4 regions of the Paenibacillus sp. FSL H8-0332 genome follow, and region 2 is predicted to be linked to each of the others. Evidence: predicted binding sites of a transcription regulator. Region 2 holds the regulator's gene; each other region holds the start of a gene.

Region 1 (3,170 bases), 2.8 Mb from region 2:
TGCATAATATTTACCCTTTTCAAAAGACAGCTCAAGATCCGGCCGTTCAAACTCTGTATCCTTACCGGAAGCAACGAAGCCATTATACGTATTCAGTGTATCCGCCAGTGCTTTGCCATCTATACCAATCTGTGCCGCCAATTCTTCAGGTGTGGCCGCTTCTTTGACCAGATCCATTCCAAAATAAACCTCGGTGGCCTTCAGGTTCGCACGCAGCTCATCATTGAAGATCAGGTAAGCTACTTTGCCGGACTGGGCCAGAATATTCCGGGACACGACATCGCGGGTCAGCAGTTCATTCGTGAACCGTTTGCCTTCGCTATTGACCAGAATCGCACCGTCTCCGCGTACCCCTTCCGTGATCAGCACGCCTTGATTCGGAATGGTGGTCGGATGAATCTGGATCTCCTTCATGTCTACTAGCTTGGCACCGATCTTCTCTGCCATCGTTGTACCATCGCCGGTTGCGCCTGGATGGTTAGTGGTAGAGAACCCTTCCAGCTTCGGCTGGTACCCCTTGATCATGTCCATATTGGCTCCAAAACCGCCAGCCGCCAGGATAACGGAATTCGCACTAATCGTGTACTGCTTGCCATCCTTATCCGTCACCTTCACGCCGGTAACCACGCCGTCCTTATTCTTGACGATCTCATCGGCCGTCGTCCGCAGGCGCACATCAATCTTGTACTCCTCCAGCTTCTTCTTCAGCGCGACTACGATGAAATTCCCGGCCGCTTCCCCGCCTGCCGGACGGTGAATCCGGTTCACGCTTGCCCCGCCTGCGCGTCCCACTTCAGACAGCTCGGCTCCATTCTCCTTCAGCCACTCCACTGAAGCCGCCGCACCGTTCGTAAGCGTTCTGACCAGCTCCGGGTTATTGAGGTTTTTGCCGCCCTTCATGGTATCCTCGAAATGCAGCTCGGGACTGTCTTTGATGCCAGCCGCTGCCTGATAAGGTGTTCCTGCCGCATTCAGCCCGCCTTCCGCACGGACGGTGTTGCCTCCAAGCATAGGCATTTTTTCGATCAATATAACCTTGGCTCCCTGATTATGCGCTTCAATGGCAGCAGTCATTCCCGCGCCGCCGCCGCCGATAATTACGATGTCCGTAGACTCCCCTTTGGTGCTGTTACATGCAGGCAATACCACCAGACTTGCCAGCAGCAACCCTTTGCCCAGCAGACTTCCCCATCTCTTTCTGTTCATTCTGTTCTCCTCCAATTGTAATTGTGCATATTTTCACAATCATCATAACCTGAAGGAGCCCTGACAAGAATATTTAGTAATTAAAGAAATGATAAAGTAAATAAAGGTAGTGAATTTGCTTGAATGTGTTTATAGATTTATAATTGGAGCTTATACAACCGTATCACTAGGAGGAGCAGAAACTATGGAAAAAAGCGAAAAATATTGGCTGGCCGGTGCTGTTCTGGCAGCAGCCGGTGTCTCCCTGATGAGCTACACCGCAAGCCGCTATACTTCATTTAAAAGAGTAGTTGCCCGAACCATCCGTCTGGAAGATATCGCTGCACTGGAAATTACCCGCCTGTCTTCTGTTCCCGGTGAACAGAAGGATGTTGTGCTCACCGAGCCGGAAGCGATTAAGCGGATCTACGATGATTTCTCCGGCGTCCGCCTGATGAAATCCGCCCGCAATGTCAACACAGACAACAAGTACAGCTATTACATGACCATCGTCCAGGCCGACCGGAAGCAGCGGTTCGACATTATTTTGAAGGGCGAGCATCACATGATTATTTATGACAATGACATGAACAACCCGCACCTGGTAGCCTACAAAATCATTAACGAGTTCAGTCCGCTGGCTCTGCAGCAGGCCTTCGATTGATTCTGCGCACGCTTATGTATGGCATAGCTTAATAACCTTCACAGCTAATGTGACGGCTATATGGAGTCATGGAACGCCTGGGGCAGCCTTGGGACAACCGTGACTCCGTTTTATTTGTGCGGCCGGCTCCCTTGCTCATTCGTATATTTTTCCGGCATACAGTATGCCTGCGATGAAGCTCCAGTCGATATTCTGCGGCGCGGGCCGCTTCAGATTCTCATAATATCCATCCATATCCTCCACCCAGGATTGGACTCCTTCCAGATACAGCTCCACACTGCCATTCTCCCATTCACCCGGATTCGCGCTGTAATCCTTAGCCAACAGACCAAGGAATGCTGTGAAGTCTTCCCTGCTTCTAACCTTCTTCAGTGCTTCATGCAGTTCCATGCTCCAGCTCCTTCCACCCTTAGCTACTTATAGATATTTACGGATAAGTTCATGCCCTTCAGGTCTCACCTTATACATATACACCGGCCTGCCTACCGCCCCGTAGCTAAGCTCCATCTCTAGAATGCCTGCCTCCGTCAGAAAAGCCAGATATTTGCGGACCGAGATCCGCGAGATTGGCGCATGGCTGCTGATATCCTCCGTGGAGAACACCGGGCTCTCCAGCCGGTTAATCGTGCTCCAGATGCTCTCCAGCGTGCCTTCGGCAAGCCCCTTAGGCAGCGGCAGCGCAGCGAACCTCTCCTCTTCTGTCCCCAGCGAATGCCGCAGCAGCTTATCCAGCTGCTCCTGGCTGAGATGCTCCTTGTGCATCAGCTTATAATCCTCACGATACGCCGACAAGGCCGCCTGAAAGCGGGCAAACTCAAACGGCTTGATCAAATAATCCACGGCCCCGTTCTGCAGCGCCTTGCGGATGCTGGCATTGTCACTGGCGGCGGAGATCACAATGATATCCACCTTGCTCCCCTGCTCCCGCAGAGTAGAGAGCAGTTGCAGCCCGCTGACACGCGGCATATAAATATCCAGCAGAATCAGATCCACCTGCTGTTCCTCCAGCAGAATCAACGCCTCATCCCCAGTCACAGCCCAGCCTACATATTCAAAGCCCGGAACCTGCTCCAGATAATGGCGGTTGAACTTCGCCACCATCGGGTCATCCTCTACGATCAATACTTTAATGTTCATGGGTTCTCCTTGTCTTTTGTGCAACTATAACTAATATAACGACCATATTATTTATCCATTTCTAAAAGAATGACCGAATCGTCACTTAAAAAAGTATCCGCCGTTAGTTCATTTTGCAATAAAACCATCAATACCTTAGTTACTTTGGAAAAAATTGCTTCGCTAGAACCAACTACGCTGTGGG
Region 2 (3,170 bases):
CCAAGGATTGGGAGGAGCTGGCTGCCCTTGAGAATACACTGAACCTCAGTCTGAGCGATATCATCCGCAAGGGTGACAAGATGCTCAGTGAGATGCGTGACACGGACAGCCAGTCCTCCTCGGACAGTCTTGTGACGGATATAGGCGGCTTGTTCAAGGACCTGGCATCCATTAGAGAGCAGATTCGCTTCTTCATGAGCCTGAATGATGAGAATATTGTGTATTGGCTGGAGGGAAGCGGCAATTATAAGGGCAAGTCGCTGCAAATGTATGCCGTTCCCGTAGATGTCAGCACCCAGCTCAGGGAGCTGTTCTTCGACAAGAAGAAGAGCATTATCCTGACCTCGGCCACCTTATCGGTGGATAAATCCTTCCAGTTCATGATGGATAACCTGGGCCTTGGTGAGGCTGCGGAGCAAGGGCGTCTGATGACTGCGCTGCTTCCGTCGCCGTTCAAGTACCGTGAGCAGGCACTGCTGGTCATTCCCCGCGACTTCCCGAGCGTTAAGGGAAGTATAGGGGATGCCCGATTCGTGGACACGCTAGTCCACTCCCTTGCTGAGACGGCTGTAGCTACACGGGGACGGATGCTGGTGCTGTTCACCTCCTACAAAATGCTGCGCCAGGTCTACGATCCGCTGAAGGAGGCACTTGCCTCGCAGGATATCGCGGTGCTGGGACAAGGCGTGGAGGGCGGCAGCCGGAGCAAGCTGATCCGCCGCTTCCAGGACACCCCGGCCTCCGTCCTGCTTGGTACCAGCAGTTTCTGGGAAGGGGTTGATATTCCTGGAGAAGCATTGACCTGCCTGGCGATTGTCAGACTGCCGTTCCAGCCGCCGAATCACCCGCTGGCTGAGGCGAAGTCGGAGCTGCTTCAGGCACAGAAGAAGAACCCGTTCATGAAGCTGTCCGTGCCGCAGGCCGTTATCCGCTTCAAGCAGGGCTTCGGGCGGCTGGTCCGTACGGCGAAGGACCGGGGGATCGTGATTGTCTATGACACCAGAGTGATTGAATCCTATTACGGGAAGTACTTCCTGTACTCGCTCCCCGGTCCCAAGATGGAGCATATGCTCACCGAGCAGATGGTTCCGAGAATCGCCGAATGGCTGGAAGACGGTGGGGTTTCCTAATTCATCCGCTATTGCTATTATTAATAAGTCATGATTAACCTGATGATCCGTTCCCGCCTCCTCTGCCACTCCGGCAGGCGGCGGGGTACGGTTGCTATAATTGTACGGGTCTAACAAAACTTTTAAGGAGGAGAATACATGAAATCGGATAAAATATCGGAGGCCGTCGTTCGCAGACTTCCAGTGTACCTGCGGTTCCTGAACGATCTCCAAAAACGTGAAATCTCCACAGTCTCTTCTCAGGAGCTTGGCCAAAAGCTAGATCTGAACCCCGCCCAGATCCGCAAGGATCTGGCTTATTTCGGTGATTTCGGCAGAAAAGGCATCGGCTACGATGTGTCCTATCTGATTGAGAAGATTCGTCACATCCTGAAGCTTGACCAGCAAATTAATGTTGCACTGGTTGGAGCCGGTAATCTCGGTCATGCCTTGTCTAACTACAACGCTTACTTGAAGGATACGATGAAGATCACTGCCATCTTCGATGCCTATCCGCCGAAGGTGGGCCAGCAGATCAACTCGCTGGTTGTGCAGCCGATGGAGGAGCTAAGCAGTACAATCCGCTCGCAGGGAATCCGGATCGGGATCATTACTGTGCCCGACAGCGAAGCCCAGAATGTAGCCGATATTCTTGTGGATTCCGGCATTGAGGCGATTCTGAACTTCGCACCGGTTATTCTCAAGACGCCTGCCAATATCCGGATTCACGCCGCTGATTTCACTACAGATCTGCAGAGCCTGGCCTATTATTTGCATGATGGAAAGGATGCGGCTGAAGATGAGCAGTAAGATCACGATAATCAAGAATGGGCACTTTCTGGTTCCCGGCAGCGATAAGCCAGTGCTGAGCGGGTATATGACCCTGGATGATGACCTGATTACTTACATAGGTGAAGCTGAGCCGGCAGTGGAGGATGGCGCTCAGGTCGTAGACGGCAGCCGTCTGCTGTTCATGCCGGGTCTGGTCAATACCCATGGACATACTGCCATGTCACTGCTGCGCGGATACGGCGACGATATGGTGCTTCAGACTTGGCTGCAAGAGAAGATGTGGCCGATGGAAGAGAAATTCACTGGTGATGATGTATATTGGGGAACTTCTTTGTCCGTGCTGGAAATGCTGAAGGGCGGCACAACAACCTTCCTCGATATGTATGATCATATGGACCGGGTAGCGGAAGTGACCGAGCAGTCCGGTATTCGTGCTGTGCTGATGCGCGGCGTAATTGGGCTGTGCCCGGAAGATGTACAGCAATCCAAGCTCGCTGAGGCGATTGCTTTTGCCCGTAACTGGCATGGCAAGGCTGACGGCAGAATTACGACCATGCTCTCGCCGCACGCCCCGTACACCTGTCCTCCAGAGTTTTTCATGAAGTTTGTGCAGGCTGCCCATGATCTGGATCTGCCGATGCATACCCATATGTCCGAGACGCGCCATGAAGTGGAGCAGAACGTGGCCGACTACGGCCTTCGTCCGGTCGCACATCTGGAGAAGCTGGGGATGTTTACCCGTCCTTCGCTTATTGCCCACGGGGTTCATCTGAACGATGAGGAAATCGGGATTCTGGCCCGCCATAACGTTGGCGTGTCGCATAACCCCGGCAGTAACCTGAAGCTGGCCAGCGGTGTTGCCCGTGTTCCGGAGCTGCTGAGAGCCGGGGTTAAGGTCTCCCTGGGTACGGACAGCGCGGCAAGCAACAACAATCTGGATATGTTCGAAGAGATGAGGCTGGCTGCGCTGATCCACAAGGGCGTAAGCGGTGATCCAACAGCGGTACCGGCTCCTGAGGCGCTTCTGATGGCTACGGAGTACGGAGCGCAGTCTATTTTCCTAAGCGGTGTAGGCCGCCTTGCAGCAGGGATGAAGGCTGACTTCATCGCGCTTGATATTGACCAGCCGCATATGCTGCCGCATACCGATCTGCTCTCCCATGCTGTATATTCGGCCAGCGCCAAGGATGTGGAGCATGTATGGGTGAACGGCCAGCAGGTTGTGAAGCATGGACAATGCCTGACACTTGATGAAGAAGCCATCCGTCA
Region 3 (3,170 bases), 2.8 Mb from region 2:
CAAGTTCAACTAATATAGTTCGAATGGTATAGGAATATGGGACATGAAGGGAGGTCTTCGCACCAGTGGCCAGGAAAAAAAACTACAGTCTGCGCACAATGATCGCCGTTATGGTGTCTGCCGTTGTCCTGCTGGTATTGCTGATTTTATATTTTATTTTCCGGAATCAGATTATTCCACAGACCCGGCAGGCGCTGGAGGATAAGGCGATTACGATTGCCCGTACTATCGCCCTGATTCCGCTGGTCTCGGAGGGGCTTAGTGAAGGCAACAGCAAGGAGATTCAGGACTACACCTCAAGGATCGCCCGCCGCAATGATATTATGTTCGTGGTAGTGACAGATATGAAGGGTATCCGCTACTCCCATCCGGATGCCTCGCTGGTCGGACTGCCCTTTGCGGGAGGCGGTCAGGAGATATCGCTGCGCGGAGGGGAGAGCATCTCCGAAGGGGCAGGGCCGCTCGGCAGATCATTGCGCGGCTTCGTGCCGGTCTATAACAACCGGGGGCATCAGGTGGGTGTGGTTATTGCGGGTCTGTCTCTGGAGCGGGTCGAGCGGCTGGTCCTGCTGAATGAGTGGACGATTATTGCCATTCTGGTCTCGGGAGCCTTACTGGGAGCGGGGGGAGCATTCATTCTGGCGGCCCAGATCAAGCGGATGGTGTTCGGGATGGAGCCGGAGGACATCTCCAAGCTGCTCCAGGAACGCAGTGCGATGCTGGAATCCACGCGTGAGGGTATTATTGCCGTAGATCAGCAGGCGCGGATTACCATCCTTAATATGGAGGCGCAGCGGCTTCTGCGGGCAGCGGGGATTGGCGGGAGCGCCATGAACCGGCAGATTGCCGAGTTTTGGCCGGAGCTGGGTCTGGAGCGGGTATTGGCTGAGGGAGAGGGGATACAGGACCAGGAGCTGGAGCTGGGAGACAGCTCTTTACTGGTGAACAGCCTGCCAGTCCGGGTGAACGGTAACATCGTTGGCGCGATTGCCACCTTCCGGGATGAGACCGAGCTGGCTGTGCTGGCGGAGAAGCTGTCGGGAGTCTCTGTCTATGCAGAAGCGCTGCGCTCCGGTGCCCACGAGTTCATGAACAAGCTGCATGTCATTATGGGCATGACCCATATGGGCCTGTATGATGAGCTGCAGCAATATATTCTGGGAACGGTAAGCAATTACCAGAAGGAGATTGGGTCGATCACGAGACAGATCAAGGACCCGGTGATGGCGGGATTTCTGCTGGGGAAGCTGAGCCGGGCACGCGAAGCGGGGATGGAGCTGCTGCTGACCGGAGACAGCTATTTGCCGGAGCCGGCTGATCCGCAGGTGATTCATGAGCTGATTACGATTGCCGGAAATCTGCTGGATAATGCCCTGGAGGCGTTGGGGGAGCTCCGTGAGCAACCTGTGAAGCGGGTGGAGCTTGCTTTTCAATATGAAGAGGGGCGGCTGCTATGCGAGGTAAGCGACAACGGTCCGGGAATTCCGGCGGGCCTGGGGGAGAAGATCTTCGTTCAGGGCTACTCCTCCAAGGGTGAACAGCGGGGCATCGGCCTATATCTGGTGAAGAAAAGTGTAGACAAACTCAAGGGCCATCTTGAGCTTGCCGCCGGCTGCGGGTCGGGAGCGCATTTTATCGTGGATGTGCCATATGAGGTGAAGGAAGAGGAGGGCGTGTGAACATTTAAAGGCACACGCTGATTACTTTAGTTACAAAACTCTTTAATAACTTACGGAAGGTTCCACAAACCGCTTCTTTGACGCTATGATAATTGTGAAAATATGCACAAGGGGGCAAGACTTACATGAATAAGAGATCAACAGCGGCGCTTATCCTCGTTCTCTCCGTTATGCTTGTTATTGCAGGCTGCGGAAACAACAATGCGGGCAGCAGCAAGAATGAGAGCAAGGGAACAAACAGCGCGACCACTGAGCCTGCAGCAACGGCTGCACCTAAAGAGACAGCAGAAGCCGTGTCGGGAGCATCCGAAGCGAGCTATACTCCGTACGATCAATTAAAAGATAAATACGATATCGTCATTGTCGGTGCAGGCGGAGCAGGTATGTCTGCGGCGCTCGAAGCGAAGGCAAGCGGCATGAACCCGGTGATTCTGGAGAAGATGCCGATGGCTGGCGGGAATACAACGAAATCCTCCTCGGGGATGAATGCATCACAGACCAAGTTCCAGAAGGAGCAGGGCATCGAAGACAGCAACGAGCTGTTCTATAATGAGACGCTAAAAGGCGGCCATGACACGAACAACAAGGAATTACTTCATTTCTTCGTGGATAACTCCTCAAGTGCCATTGACTGGCTGGATTCGATTGGCATTCGCTTGAACAACATCACCATTACCGGCGGAATGAAGGAAAAGCGTACCCATCGTCCGGAGGACGGCTCGGCAGTGGGACAATATCTTGTAGCAGGACTCGTCCGCAATGTTCAGGAGCAGGGAATTCCGCTGTTCGTCAATGCGGATGTGAAGGAGCTTACGGTACAGGACGGTAAGGTGAACGGCGTGAAGGTGCTGTTCAACCAGGCCGACGACAAAACGATCAGCGCAGCAGCAGTTATCGTAACCACCGGCGGCTTCGGTGCCAACAAGGAGCTGATCTCCAAAGTCAGACCGGACCTGGAAGGTCTGGTCACCACTAACCAGATTGGCAGTACCGGCGACGGCATCGCCATGATCGAGAAAGTCGGCGGAACTACCGTAGACCTGGATCAGATTCAGGTTCACCCGACCGTGCAGCAGGAGAAATCCTACCTGATCGGTGAAGCGGTCCGGGGCGAAGGAGCTATTCTTGTATCTGCTGAAGGCAAGCGCTTCGGCAACGAGATGGATACCCGTGACAAGGTAACGGCTTCAATTAATAAGCTTTCTGAGAAATCCGCTTATCTTGTATTCGACGCCGGAGTCAAATCCCGTGTCAAGGCGGTAGATCAATACATCAAGATGGGTGTGGTCAAGACCGCAGATACCATCGAGGCACTGGCGGATCAGATGAAGGTTCCTGCCGCTGCACTTAAGACTACCGTGGATACTTGGAACGGTGCTGTGAAGAGTAAGTCGGATACCGAGTTCGGCAGAACTACCGGTATGGATAATGATCTGTCCGGTGCTCCGTATTATGCCATTCAGATCGGCCCTGGTATTCACTATACGATGG
Region 4 (3,170 bases), 290 kb from region 2:
ACAATATTCTGTTCCTGCGTTATCAATAGGATCTCATGCAACTCATAAGTCCCTTCGGGGACTTTTTACTTTTTCTTCCGGCAGAAATGATTTGAGAACCCTTCCTCTATGCGTTATCCTTAAAGAGTCTGGGAAATTACATATGAAGGCGGTGCCGTGGGATGTCCACGAAATGGATGCGCTTAATGCTGTGCCTTCTGTTGCTGGCAGCGGCAAGCGGTTGCGGCTTGGGATCAGGGAATAGCAGTAGCAGTAACGGAGGCCAGGGGTTAACCTTTTCGGTTAAGGTAGGTGACAGCGAAATGGCCGGAAGCTCGGCCAGACTGCTTAACGAAGCTTACGTGTCCGGGAATTCAATGATAGAGCTGTTTAAGAAGAGCGGCGTTGTTACATTTTCAGGTGATGGAACTAACATTCTTGAGGTGAATAAGGTCTCGCTGGGTCAGGATATGAGCTGGGAGGTTCAGGTGAACGGCAAAAAGGTTCAAGAGCTGAATACGACCCTGGAACCGGGTTCGGCCATTACGATGTCAGCAGGGCCTGCGGCAACCGGAAAGATGTTTCAGCCTGTCATCATCACTGTGAACGGGGGGAGCGAGCAGCCGGAGCTGACACATTCGCATGTGCTTTCTTTTATGCAGGATATGTCCGTCAAGGGATTGCTCCAGAACAGTGGTATGGTTCGGCTTGCCGAAGATAACCGGACGGTGCTTACCGTGATGGATTATACCCCGCTCAGCAGCGAGGAATGGAGACTGAAGGTTAACGATAAAGGTCTGCTCGGTAATGGAGTGGACATGAAGCTCAGTCCGCAGGACAAGCTGGAAATCTCTCTGGTACTGAAATAAGTGAATGAAATGAAATAAGTGAGATCATGTACCGAATGAACGGATATCTGTGCGAAACTGCATGGGTATCCGTTTTTTTTTGAATAAAAGAATTCCTGTGCTTCATGCCATAAGTTGTCCTAAGTAAGGAAGGGAGAAGTCATCTCCACTTGTGTGAAAAAATTCACATACCGTGTGACTGTGGTCACACTTGCCAAGGAATGGGGGACAGTATAATTTCACTATGAGGTTAGGATTAGTAGAAATCAGAGTTTCTGAAGGAGGGTCTACCAGTGGCAGCGGAAAGAGAAAAGTTAGTGCTGATTGGGAATGGCATGGCGGGAGTAGGCACTATTGAGCAGATTCTAAAGCTGGGCGGGGCTTATGATATTACTGTCTTCGGCAGTGAGCCGCATCCCAACTATAACCGGATTATGTTGTCCTATGTACTTGAAGGCAGCAAGACGATTGAAGACATCATCCTCAACGATCTCGGGTGGTATGAAGATAATCATATTACACTGCATACCGGCACAACGGTTACCCGGATCGCTGAACAGAACAAACTAATATTGACCGATAATGGACTGGCGGTTCCTTACGATAAAGCAATTATTTCAACAGGCTCGAATTCTTTTATTTTACCCGTACCCGGCAGCACCAAGGATGGAGTAGTCGGCTTCCGCGATATCGCGGATTGTGATGCAATGCTGGCAGCAGCGAAGCAGTACCGCACGGCGGCTGTGATCGGCGGAGGCCTGCTAGGTCTTGAAGCTGCAAAGGGTCTTGTCAATCTGGGCATGGATGTTACTGTTGTGCATCTGCTGGAGGATCTGATGGAGCGTCAGCTGGATCGTACCGCTTCTTCAATGCTACAGGCAGAACTTACGCGTCAAGGTGTGAAATTTGCCATGGGCAAGCAGACTGTGGAACTGACCGGCGAAGAACGGGTTACTGGTCTACGCTTCAGTGACGGCAGTGAGTTGCCGGCAGAGTTTGTAGTGATGGCTGTTGGAATCAAGCCGAATGTCCAGCTTGCGAAGGACAGCGGAATTACCGTTAACCGCGGGATCGTAGTTGACGATTATATGCAGACTTCTATGACAGATGTTTATTCTGTCGGCGAATGTACAGAACATCGGGGAACCTGCTACGGACTCGTTGCACCGCTATTTGAGCAGGGCATGGTTCTCGCCAAGCATTTGTCCGGGGTACAGACTCCGGGCTATGAAGGCTCAGTTGTAGCAACCAAACTCAAAATTTCCGGGGTAGATGTGTTCTCCGCTGGTGAATTCACCGAAACGCCTGAGCATACCGTCATTTCTGCCAAGGATGAATGGAAGCGAACCTACAAGAAGATTTTGCTTAAGGATAATGTGATTGTCGGTGCCGTTCTGTTCGGTGATGTAACGGAGTCTGCGAACTTGCAGAAGCTTGTGAAAAACAGCACAGAGATGACCAATGAAATCTATGATGAAGTTATGGGCACAAGCTGCTGCGGCGGAGGCGGAGCCAAGAAAGGGATGTCCGTTGAAGCGATGGCCGATGAAGAAATCGTCTGCGGCTGCAACGGGGTTACCAAAAAGGCTATTGTGGATGCAGTTACGGAGAACGGCTTCACTACAGTGGATGAGATTAAGGCTTGTACGGGTGCAACCCGTTCCTGCGGCGGCTGTAAGCCTGTGGTTGAGCAGATTCTGCAGTTTGTTCTCGGAGACAGTTTCCAGCAAAGCGCCAAGCAGGGCATTTGCAGCTGTACCCCGCTTAGCCGGGATGAGATTGTAGCGGAGATTACAGCCAAAGGCCTTAAGACCACCAAGGAAGTCATGCATGTCCTGGACTGGAAGCAGGCAGAAGGCTGTTCCAAATGCCGCCCAGCAGTGAACTATTATCTGGGGATGATCTACCCCGACACTCATGAGGATGAGAAGGAATCCCGGTTCGTCAATGAACGGATGAGCGCCAATATTCAGAAGGACGGAACCTATACAGTTATCCCGCGGATGTATGGCGGGGTGACGACTCCTGAGGATTTGAAGCGGATTGCCGATGTGTCCCTGAAATATGATGTGAAGGTTGTGAAGGTGACGGGCGGACAACGCCTGGATCTGATTGGTGTTAAAAAAGAGGATGTACCAAAGGTGTGGGAGGAGCTGGATATGCCTTCCGGCTATGGCTATGCGAAATCCCTGCGTACGGTGAAGACCTGTGTAGGTTCGCAGTTCTGCCGCTTCGGCACACAGGATTCCATGGGCATGGGCGCTATGCTTGAGCGCAAGTATGAGCGGCTGGATATGCCAGCCAAGTTCAAGATGGCGGTTAACGGCTGTCCGCGTAACTGTG

Evidence for each region. The regulator Rex, encoded in region 2, represses fermentation and respiration genes when NADH is low (regulators of the CRP and FNR family bind a similar motif). The targets are predictions, from matches to a motif close to TTGTGAAATATTTCACAA.
Region 1: a site for Rex is predicted at 1,228-1,245, ahead of NST43_RS07015 (flavocytochrome c). Genes of this name have one in related genera too.
Region 3: a site for Rex is predicted at 1,772-1,789, ahead of NST43_RS07030 (flavocytochrome c). Genes of this name have one in related genera too.
Region 4: a site for Rex is predicted at 1,000-1,017, ahead of nirB (nitrite reductase large subunit NirB). Genes of this name have one in related genera too.

Annotation. Positions count from the first base shown of each region.
Region 1 is NZ_CP150145.1:1,634,352-1,637,521, reverse strand. Features, by position in the region: gene NST43_RS07015 (flavocytochrome c) at 1-1,206, opposite strand, end outside; gene NST43_RS07010 (hypothetical protein) at 1,391-1,849, shown strand; gene NST43_RS07005 (hypothetical protein) at 1,985-2,239, opposite strand; gene NST43_RS07000 (response regulator) at 2,267-2,986, opposite strand; gene NST43_RS06995 (hypothetical protein) at 3,034-3,170, opposite strand, start outside.
Region 2 is NZ_CP150145.1:4,397,948-4,401,117, reverse strand. Features, by position in the region: gene dinG (ATP-dependent DNA helicase DinG) at 1-1,130, shown strand, start outside; gene NST43_RS18990 (redox-sensing transcriptional repressor Rex) at 1,269-1,919, shown strand; gene NST43_RS18985 (amidohydrolase) at 1,909-3,170, shown strand, end outside.
Region 3 is NZ_CP150145.1:1,638,274-1,641,443, forward strand. Features, by position in the region: gene dcuS (DcuS/MalK family sensor histidine kinase) at 66-1,679, shown strand; gene NST43_RS07030 (flavocytochrome c) at 1,805-3,170, shown strand, end outside.
Region 4 is NZ_CP150145.1:4,685,799-4,688,968, reverse strand. Features, by position in the region: gene ric (iron-sulfur cluster repair di-iron protein) at 1-29, shown strand, start outside; gene NST43_RS20430 (hypothetical protein) at 162-848, shown strand; gene nirB (nitrite reductase large subunit NirB) at 1,121-3,170, shown strand, end outside.